2 regions of the Paenibacillus sp. DS2015 genome follow, and region 2 is predicted to be linked to the other one. Evidence: predicted binding sites of a transcription regulator. Region 2 holds the regulator's gene; the other holds the start of a gene.
What was found. The regulator Rex, encoded in region 2, represses fermentation and respiration genes when NADH is low (regulators of the CRP and FNR family bind a similar motif). The targets are predictions, from matches to a motif close to TTGTGAAATATTTCACAA.
Positions count from the first base shown of each region.

Region 1: pflB (formate C-acetyltransferase) is a predicted target of Rex. The motif match lies at 2,126-2,143, and genes of this name have one in related genera.

Region 1 covers NZ_JBNPWS010000016.1:72,517-77,860, reverse strand. Annotated here, with positions in the region: gene pflB (formate C-acetyltransferase) at 1-2,039, opposite strand, end outside; gene adhE (bifunctional acetaldehyde-CoA/alcohol dehydrogenase) at 2,314-4,926, opposite strand; gene J2T13_RS14965 (Crp/Fnr family transcriptional regulator) at 5,248-5,344, shown strand, end outside.
Region 2 covers NZ_JBNPWS010000033.1:31,234-36,577, forward strand. Annotated here, with positions in the region: gene J2T13_RS21615 (AAA family ATPase) at 1-349, opposite strand, end outside; gene J2T13_RS21620 (hypothetical protein) at 342-884, opposite strand; gene J2T13_RS21625 (DUF5590 domain-containing protein) at 1,157-1,669, opposite strand; gene J2T13_RS21630 (amidohydrolase) at 1,706-3,013, opposite strand; gene J2T13_RS21635 (redox-sensing transcriptional repressor Rex) at 2,982-3,653, opposite strand; gene dinG (ATP-dependent DNA helicase DinG) at 3,693-5,344, opposite strand, start outside.

The DNA.
Region 1 (5,344 bases), on a different contig from region 2:
CGTGTGTCTTCTTCTTTACCCAGTGCTTTCGGTACGATAGAGAACGTATTGGAGATACCATCTAAGCTATCTTCATACGGAAGTTTGGCAACAGAACTTAAGGAAGCCAAAGCGCCCTTCTTGTCACGTCCGTGCATTGGGTTCGCACCTGGTGCGAACGGTTCACCTGCTTTACGTCCATCCGGTGTTGTACCTGTCTTCTTACCATATACTACATTAGAAGTAATGGTCAAGATAGATTGTGTTGGCAATGCACCACGATAAGTTTTGTTCTGACGTAGCATACCCATGAACGTTTCTACAAGTTCTATAGCAATGTTATCAACGCGATCGTCATTGTTACCGTAACAAGGGTATTCACCTTCAATGGTAAAGTCAATTGCGATACCTTTTTCGTTACGAATTGGTGTAACCTTAGCATATTTGATAGCACTAAGTGAATCCGCTGCAACAGACAGTCCAGCAATTCCGCATGCCATAGTACGAAGAATGTCACGGTCATGGAGAGCCATTTCAATTCTTTCGTAAGCATACTTATCATGCATATAATGAATGACATTTAAAGAATTCATGTACAGCTTAGAAAGCCATTTCATCATAGGTTTGAAACGTTTCAGCACTTCGTCATAGTCCAGAACATCTGCAGTAATTGCTGGATACTCAGGTCCTACTTGTGCTCCTGATTTCTCATCTATACCGCCATTGATTGCGTACAACATACATTTCGCAAGGTTAGCGCGAGCTCCAAAGAATTGCATTTGTTTACCGATACGCATCGCAGATACACAACAAGCAATACCGTAGTCATCGCCATAGATGGGACGCATTAGATCATCGTTTTCGTATTGAATGGCACTTGTTTCAATAGATACTTTAGCACAATATTTCTTGAAAGCTTCTGGAAGTTGTTCAGACCACAACACCGTTAAGTTAGGTTCAGGTGCTGCACCTAAGTTATATAACGTATGAAGGAAGCGGAAGCTGCTCTTGGTTACACGAGTCTGACCATTAACGGACATTCCTCCAATGGATTCTGTTACCCATGTAGGGTCTCCACTAAACAATTCATTATAGTCTGGAGTACGAAGGAATTTAACCATACGTAACTTCATAACGAAATGATCAACCAATTCTTGTGCTTGTTCTTCCGTTAAAGTACCTTCTGTTACATCGCGTTGTACATAAATATCAAGGAATGAGGATACGCGTCCAAGTGACATCGCAGCACCATTTTGTTCTTTAATTGCGGCCAAGTACCCGAAATATACGGATTGAAATGCTTCTTTAGCCGTTTTAGCTGGTTCGGAAATATCAAATCCATGCATTTCAGCCATCTTCTTCAATTCAGCAAGAGCACGAATTTGTTCTGATAACTCTTCACGTAGACGAATCACATCTTCATCGATCACGTCAACTTCCATTTCATTCAGTTCACGTTTCTTATCTTTAATTAGAAAATTAATACCGTAAAGTGCAACACGACGATAATCACCAATAATACGGCCACGACCGTAAGCATCTGGTAGACCTGTAATGATACCCGCTTTACGAGCTGCTCTCATATCAGAAGTATAAGCATCAAACACACCTTGGTTGTGCGTTTTACGAATTTCACTATATGTTTTGATTACATCTTCATTTAGTTTGAAACCATATTCTTCACAAGCGTCGATTACCATACGAATACCACCTAATGGTTGAATCGAACGTTTAAACGGAGCATCTGTTTGTACACCCACAATTTGCTCTTTGTCTTTATCTAAATATCCTGGATTATGGGAGGTAATCGTAGCTGGTGTATTGACATCAACATCCAACACGCCACCGTTATCTCTCTCTTGTTTCGTTAAATCCGATACAATTTTCCATAAATCCGTTGTGTTCTGCGTAGGACCAGCTAAGAATGCTTCATTACCCAAGTAAGGAGTAATGTTCTTGAGAATAAAATCATTTACATTAATCTTTCTTTCCCATTTACCTTTTTTAAAGCTTCTCCAACCAGATTGCACGTCTTTCATCTCTTTTTCAATTACCGACATCTTAATCCCTCCATCTATATATTTATATTATAGAGATCATGAACTTGAAGGTTATCTCAAGATCTCTTAAATTCCAGAAGCATAAATTGTGACTTTTTTCACATTATCGTTTCCATAATGTTCAAAATGTTACGATAAGGATGTCTGTTATTTATTACCCTGGAACCTTTATCCTTAATCAGCATACTTCAAATCAGAAGAAAGAACTGTGACAAATATCACTTTCGAGGTGATATTTGTCACTTTTAATTTATGGCTATTCCGTTATAATATTTTATTCAACTCTACCGTAGAAAGCGTCACGATATACCTCAGCAAGTTCTGTCACTAATGGTAATTTAGGGTTAGCTGTTGTACATTGATCCTCAAAAGCACGGTCAGCCAAATAATCTACACGAGATTCAAATACCTTCGAATCGAAGCCAATTTGTTGGAAAGATTCCTCTATTCCTAGAGCCTTGTTAAGGTCGCGGATTGCTTTAATCAAGCTGTTCACACCCTCTTCAGTAGTGCGAGCTGGTAGACCCAGAATGCGTGCAATTTCAGCATAACGCTCATCAGCTATGAAGTGAGAATATTTAGGGAATGAAGCAAATTTGGTTGGTTTCTTAGCATTATAGCGAATAACATAAGGCATCAAGATAGCATTCGTACGTCCGTGTGCCGTATGGAATTCACCACCCCATTTATGTGCCAAGCTGTGATTAATTCCTAAGAATGCATTGGCGAAGGCCATACCTGCTATAGTCGAAGCGTTATGCATTTTCTCACGAGCTAGAGGATCTGCTTCCAGAGCTGACTTCTCTAGATATTGGAACACGAGTTGGATAGCTTTAATCGCTAGACCATCTGTGAAGTCATTTGCCATAACAGAAACATAAGCTTCAATTGCGTGTGTTAATACATCCATACCAGTATCCGCTACTGCTACCTTAGGAAGCGAATATACGAACTCTGGATCAACAATAGCTACGTCTGGAGTCAATTCATAATCAGCTAGTGGATACTTCGTATTTCCATTTTCCTTATCCGTAATAACCGCGAACGATGTCACTTCAGAGCCTGTTCCCGACGTCGTTGGAATCGCAACAAATTTTGCTTTTTGACCCAGACGTGGGTATTTGTAAATCCGTTTACGGATATCCATGAATTTCTGTTTCAAGCCTTCAAAATCAGTATCTGGGTATTCATAGAATAACCACATCGCTTTGGCAGCATCCATTGGAGATCCACCACCCAGTGCAATAATACAGTCAGGCTGGAATCTATTCATCATTTCTGTACCACGATTTACTGTAATCGTTGAAGGATCTGGTTCCACTTCAGAGAACACTTCAATAACAACGGGTGTCTGACGTTGACGTAGATAATGTTCTACTCTCTCAACATAACCTAGTTTGACCATCATCGGGTCTGTAATAATGGCTACGCGAGTGATATCAGGCATTTTAGTCAGATATTGTGTAGCGCCTTTTTCAAAATAAATTTTGTTTGGAACTTTGAACCATTGCATATTCACAGTACGACGAGCCACCCTTTTCACATTGACTAAGTTGACTGCACCTACATTGGAAGAAGTCGAGTTACGACCATACGATCCGCAACCTAATGTCAATGATGGTAAATTTGTATTATAGATATCTCCAATTGCACCGTGTGTAGAAGGAGAATTCACAATGATCCGTCCTGTTTGCAGACGATCAGAGAACTTCATAATAACTTCTTCATTATGCGAGTGAATAACGGATGAGTGACCCATGCCACCGAATTCAACAATCTCAGCTGCACGTGCAATCCCTTGATCTGCGTTCTTCACTTTGTAGCAAGCAAGTACTGGACTCAATTTTTCAGCGGAAAGCGGGTATTTCGTACCTACTCCTTCAATTTCAGCAACCAGAATTTTAGTTCCAGCTGGAACTTGAATGCCCGATAATTCTGCAATTTTAACAGCTGATTGACCTACAATGGAAGGATTAACGGCACATTTATCTACATTCATTGCACCTGCAGTTAATTTAGCTGCTTCTTCTTTATTTACAAAATAGCAACCATTCGCTATCATTTTTTTCTTCACTTGATCGAAGATTGGCTCCTCAATAATAACAGCTTGTTCAGAAGCACAAATCATACCATTATCAAACGATTTAGATAGAATAAGATCTGTTACCGCTTGGTCGATATCCGCGCTCTTCTCAATGAAGCAAGGAACGTTACCAGGTCCTACTCCAAGAGCCGGTTTACCACAGCTATATGCTGCTTTTACCATAGCGGATCCACCTGTTGCTAATATAAGAGCCACATCTGGATGATTCATTAATGCGTTCGTTTTGTCCATCGAAGGAAGTTCAATCCATTGGATACAGTTGGCAGGAGCACCATTTTTGACCGCTGCTTCCACTAATATTCTAGCTGCTTCCTTGCTACACTCTTGTGCGGATGGATGGAAACCGAATATAATAGGATTACGTGTTTTGATAGAGATGAGAGATTTAAACATGGTTGTTGAAGTCGGATTAGTTACTGGAGTGATGCCCATGATGATTCCGACAGGTTCAGCAATTTTCTGGAAGTTTTCATACTGATTATCTTCAATTACCCCTACGGTTTTATCGTATTTAATGCTGTGATAGATGTATTCTGTGGAGAACATGTTCTTGGTGATCTTATCTTCATAAATACCTCGACCTGTTTCTTCAACTGCAAGTTTGGCTAGATACATATGTTTGTCTAGTCCAGCTAGAGCCATCGCTTGTACAACATTATCAATTTGTTCCTGATCCATTTTCATAAATTCAGCTTGAGCTACATTTGCCTTGTCAATTAACGACTGAATGTACTCTTCCGCTCCCTGTTTCTTCTCTTGGACAACTTCATTTTTCACTGCCATTTTCTCTCATCTCCCTAGTAGATTTTCCATTTCTCTTTCCTGAATTCATCATACCACATCTACTCTGAGAATTAAAGTGAAAACTTTCACAAACTTTGATTTATTTTTTGCTTCACTCCAAAAGCGCTTACATTTATATAAATAGAATATTTTTGTAGTAATTACAAATAATTGTTGTATTCAGCGTGATAAAAGTGAAATTTATCACAATGTTTATAAATTCGCCACTATTTAGGTCATTGACATCCCCACAAATGTGATTTTTAAGGGTATAATTAGTTTAAAATTTATCGAAAATTAAAGATAAGGGGATAATGACTTATGAGAGAACTTTTAAATGATATCGAAGCCCGTGGAAACACCAATTGCTTTTCCGAACAAAATTTTAACCGTCTACTCGTCAGTATGAAAGACAGAA
Region 2 (5,344 bases):
TTTTCCCTGTTCCTGGGGGCCCTGTAAGTAGAATCCCTTTCAATGGACGAATGCCAAATTTCTGAATTTCCTCATGTCGGATAAGAAAAGTGAGAGCCTCCATCAATTCTTCTTTGGGATGGTCCTGACCTCCAATTTCATCGAAGGTTAGTTTGCCTGGACCTTTCTTCTTCCGTTTCCGATCAGCAGATGCACCTACCGCAATCCCACCGCGCATCTTCATCAATGTCAGAACGCCTACTAACGCAACTACAAGGAGTACCGGAATAATATTCACGCCAATAAAGGCAAGGAAAATAAGAAGCACAGGTACGAAACCAATCAAAACTTCTTTAGTCCATCTAGGCATTGTTAAACACCTCCAATTTACCTGGATCACGAGGAAGAATAATGAATTTACTAGCTTTAGCATCTGTTGAACTAATCAAATTCACATACACATTTGTATCATCCATTTGGGTTGTCACTTTCACATCGCCTGAAGCCTGTGCCATTTCTTCTAGAGTCTTAGGGATATCTGTATAGCGTTTATTCTCCATAGCTTCAGCTACTGAAAACATCGCTTTCTCCCAGAACTCATTCAATATATCAGAGGAATAATCTACAACAACAAATTGAAGAGTACGGCTTCCAATCGATGACTTCCCTTCAGTCTTTAGTTGTTGAACAAGTCCTGGTAACTGCGTATTTGGTTTAATATCAAGTTTCAAAACAATCTTGTCATGCGTGATGTCCATTTGAGCGCTGTTAACTCCCTCATATTTGGTCACGATACTCTGTAAGGGACTTTGCAAAGTGATTTGCCGATAGAAAAACCATCCACCAAATAAAAGGGCACCAGAGAGGACGACAGTAATAATTATGGGTAATACACGTGGTTTCAACTAGTCATTCTCCTTTCATTTATAGACAGAAAACTTATTTTTATAAATAGATATATTATTCTTATACGAAATCGTATATCAATAATCTATGATAAAGTATATCACATCGTATATCAGATTTTGCAGGTAAAGTGTGGCTATATTTAAAATTTTATGTTTTATTATAGTCGTTATTGTCGAACCCAGTCGCATTCAGCGTTATCATTCCATCCATAAAAAACGACCGAGATTCCACGAAGGATATCTCGGTCATATTATTGTAAACCTCTTATTTATAGATTAGGTAAAGTATAGCGATCTCCTATGGGTGAACCATCTCTAAACTTATAAAAACGGTAATAGTAATGGTCCTTTTCAAAATAATACACTTGCCATACATATTCACCATAATACATTCCCGCTTGAATCCTGATTTCATCTATGCCCGGTAACTCACTTATGATCTTTGATCGGATTTGACCTTTGGATACGCCATTCTCTAATAACTCGCTGTGTACTGCATCCTGTTCCAAGGCGAGCTGATTATCTTCAGTGAATTGAACCCAGACCATAAGATCTCTCTGTTCGTTATCTTTACCTTCTATAACCCAAGAAATAGTGTCCCACACTGACTTCTGTGTATCCGTTACTTTTACTAGCTCTGTATTTTGTTTGGCAGCAGTGATCGCGAGCGCTTCCTGACTGTGTTGATCTTGAATGATATATATGTAATATCTATAAAGTCCAAACAATATCAGCAGAAAAATAACAACACCAAAAAAAAACCACTTTTTTTTGTTCTTCACTTGAACTTCCTTTCTCCGAGAGTGAGACCCCTGCTGTTAACGAGACAACAAGCCCTCGAATGCTAACTGTGCTTCACGACGAATGCGTTCTTCATCGAGCGTTAGACAAGCTCCGTGTTTCACAACCTGTTTACCATCAACCCATACATGTTCAACATCTTTAGCACTTGCTGAATATACAACATGAGAGATGAAGTCAGTATGAGGTAAGAAATGAGCTTGATCTGTATTTACAGCAATGAAGTCCGCTTTCATGCCAGGAGCAAGACTTCCTACACGGTCTAGGAATAGAGAATTAGCTCCATACACAGTACCCATACGTAGCGCCTCTGCCGCAGGAATGGCTGTTGGATCTCCCGAGATCCCTTTGTGTATTAATGCAGCTAGTCGCATTTCTTCAAACATATCTAAGTTGTTATTACTTGCCGCTCCATCGGTCCCTAAAGAAACAGTAACACCTGCTTTCAACAGATCTGTCACTCGTGCGATACCACTTGCGAGCTTCAAATTGCTACCTGGATTATGCGATACACCGACATTATTTTTAGCCAATATGTCAATTTCCTTATCGTTTAAGTGAACACCATGTGCTACCAAGGAAGGTCGTGTAAACATCCCTAACTTCTCTAAATGCTCCACGGGTCTGAGGCCATAATCATTCACATTCTGCTGGACTTCAGTCAACGTTTCAGACATATGCGTGTGCATAGGTAGATCTAAATCATGAGCCGCTTGTACAAATCTCTCAAAGAAAGCTGGAGGGCATGTATAAGGTGCATGTGGGGAAATCATCGTAGTGATCCTTCCATCTGCTTGCCCATTCCAATCCTTAGCGAAGGCAATGGCTTCTTTGATCTTTTCATTCTGAACTTCTTCAGAACATAGACCAATAACCCCCCTCATTAATACGGCTCTCATGCCAGAAGCTTCAACAACATTAGCCACTTGTCCCATATGGTCGTACATATCTAAGAAGGTTGTAGTCCCCCCCTTTAACATTTCCATGACAGACAAGGACGTTCCCCAATACACGTCTTCTGAAGTGAATTTCGCTTCCATTGGCCACATTTTTTCTTGAAGCCACACTTGAAGTGCTAGATCATCTCCATACCCTCTCAGTAATGACATTGCAGCGTGCCCATGCGTATTAACTAATCCAGGTAAAAAGAACAAATGAGTCCCATCAATCACGGGAATATCTTGTTCAACAGGGGGTGCTTGTTCTCCAATGTACGTAATGAGATCATCTTCAATAACCATATATCCTCGAATAACCGGTTGTACACTATTCGAAACAGCAAAGGTTCCGTTCTTAATGATCCACTTCGTCGGTGAGCTTGTCATCCATTTCTTCTTCCTTTCCGTTGTTCAAATAATAAGCTAGACTCAGCATATCTGTTGTAAAGTCAGCAGCATGAATCCGAATATAAGGAGGTGCTTTTAGAATTGTCGGTGCGAAATTCAATATCGCTTCGATGCCTGATTTAATCAGTTGGTCAGCTACGCTTTGTGCCTCATATGCCGGAACTGTAATGATCCCAATTCGAATGTTGTTATTAACAATTGTCGAATGAAGCTCTTCCATCGGTTGTACTTTTAATGTATTAATCTCTGTGCCTATTTTAGGTGTGTAAGAGTCAAACACAGCAATAATTTTCAAATTTTCTTTGAGATACGTATTGTAATTGGACAACGCTTGCCCCAAATTCCCGGCTCCCACCAATACCACATTTATTCGCTGATCAAGATTCAGAATATGGCGAATTTTCTCAATAAGATAAGCAACATCATATCCGATTCCTTTACGACCGAAATCACCGAAATAGGCTAAATCCTTACGGATTTGTGCAGGATTTAGTTCAAGCTTTTGACCCAATTCCTGCGAAGAGACAGTAGCAACTTCTCGGCTTTGAAGCTCCGACAGATACCTTAAATAGATAGGTAATCTGCGGACCACAGCTTCTGATATTTTCTCGGATTTCATTCTTGCTCCTCCTAATTATTGCTATAGAATCTCGCCGATTCAAGATGCCCCACCCTCATGTAGCCATTCAGATATCCGCGGAACCATCTGATTCATTGGCATGTGTTCCATTTTGGGGCCAGGTAGCGAGTACAGGAAATATTTACCGTAATAAGATTCTATAACGCGTGTATCATACACAATAACAATGCCTCGATCACTTGCTGTACGTACAAGTCTGCCAAACCCTTGCTTGAATCGAATCACCGCTTGAGGTACCGATAATTTCATGAAAGGATTCTTCTTCTGTTGTTGCAAAAGCTCACTTTTGGCCTCTACAAGTGGATGATTCGGCGGTTGAAATGGTAAGCGGACGATAGCAAGACAAGTCAACGCTTCCCCAGGTATATCTACACCTTCCCAGAAGCTACTCGTACCTAGCAACACAGAAGCACTACTATCTTGGAATCGGCGAATCAACTTACTTCGACTCCCTGTATCCACTCCCTGACCTAGGACAGTGATATCGCTAGTAGAGAGTGCTTGACGCAAGGGTTCGTGCACTTGACGAAGCATTCGATATGATGTAAATAATACGAGCATTCTACCCTTTGTCACCACGGCTGTATCTGCTAAAGATTTAACCAATGTATTTACGAAGAGCACATCGCCAATGCTCCCCTTCACACTCGGAAAGTCACGCGGAATCACGAGCAGTGCCTGGTCACGATAACGGAACGGCGAGGGTAATTGGACTGTCATTAATCGGTTAGTATCTGCCGCTTCCTGTAGGCCCAAGTTCTCGATCATATACTGAAATGACTTTTCAATCGAAAGTGTAGCAGATGTTAGTATAATACTTTTCTTCTTATCAAAGAATACTTCCTTTAACTGCTTACTCACATCTATAGGAACTGCGAACAATTGTAAGGACTTACTTCTGAAATGACCATTGGCTTCCATCCAATATACATTTCCTTCTTCTTTGAGTGACATGAAGAAGCGAAGATCCTCTTTCTCTGCATTCAGGTCCTTGAATAACCCACTGATATCTGTCACTAAGCTGTCTGAGTTGTACTCATCATGATCGTCTCTAAGTTCATTTATCATTTTCTCGCCTTTGCGAACCACATCGCTCAGGATCACATGTATCTGGTGCTCAAGCGCAGATAAGGCTTCCCAATCTTGTGGTTTCTTCGTAGGCTGTAGACGTAGAACGAACTGACCGGTATCTCCCGGTGCGGCATCACTACGTTCAGGCAGAAGGCTAAACAGCATATCACTAAGTCGATCCCAATGCTCCTTAACTTCAACCAAATCGCCACTTAATCTATCAATAAGTGAAGACCACTCAGAAGCCCGCTCATACCCTGAAGAGGAAATTTGCTGGCGTAAGGCAGGCAATTGCCCACTACGATTATCCTTGTACAGTCGTGTTAAGGTATGCACGATCGTGAAATATTTCATCTGAAGTCCCAGATGCTTACCAGCTACTTCTTCTAAGTGATGAGCCTCATCAATCACCAAATGTTCATACGCTGGTAATAGCTGATGCCCTGCCTTAATATCTGTAAAAAGCTTAGAATGATTCGTAATCACGACATCCGCAATTCCTGCCTCATGCTTCGCTCTATGATAGAAACATTTACGAAACCAAGGACAAGCACGACCTAAGCAAGATTCGGAATCACTGGCTACAGTTTCCCAGAAGT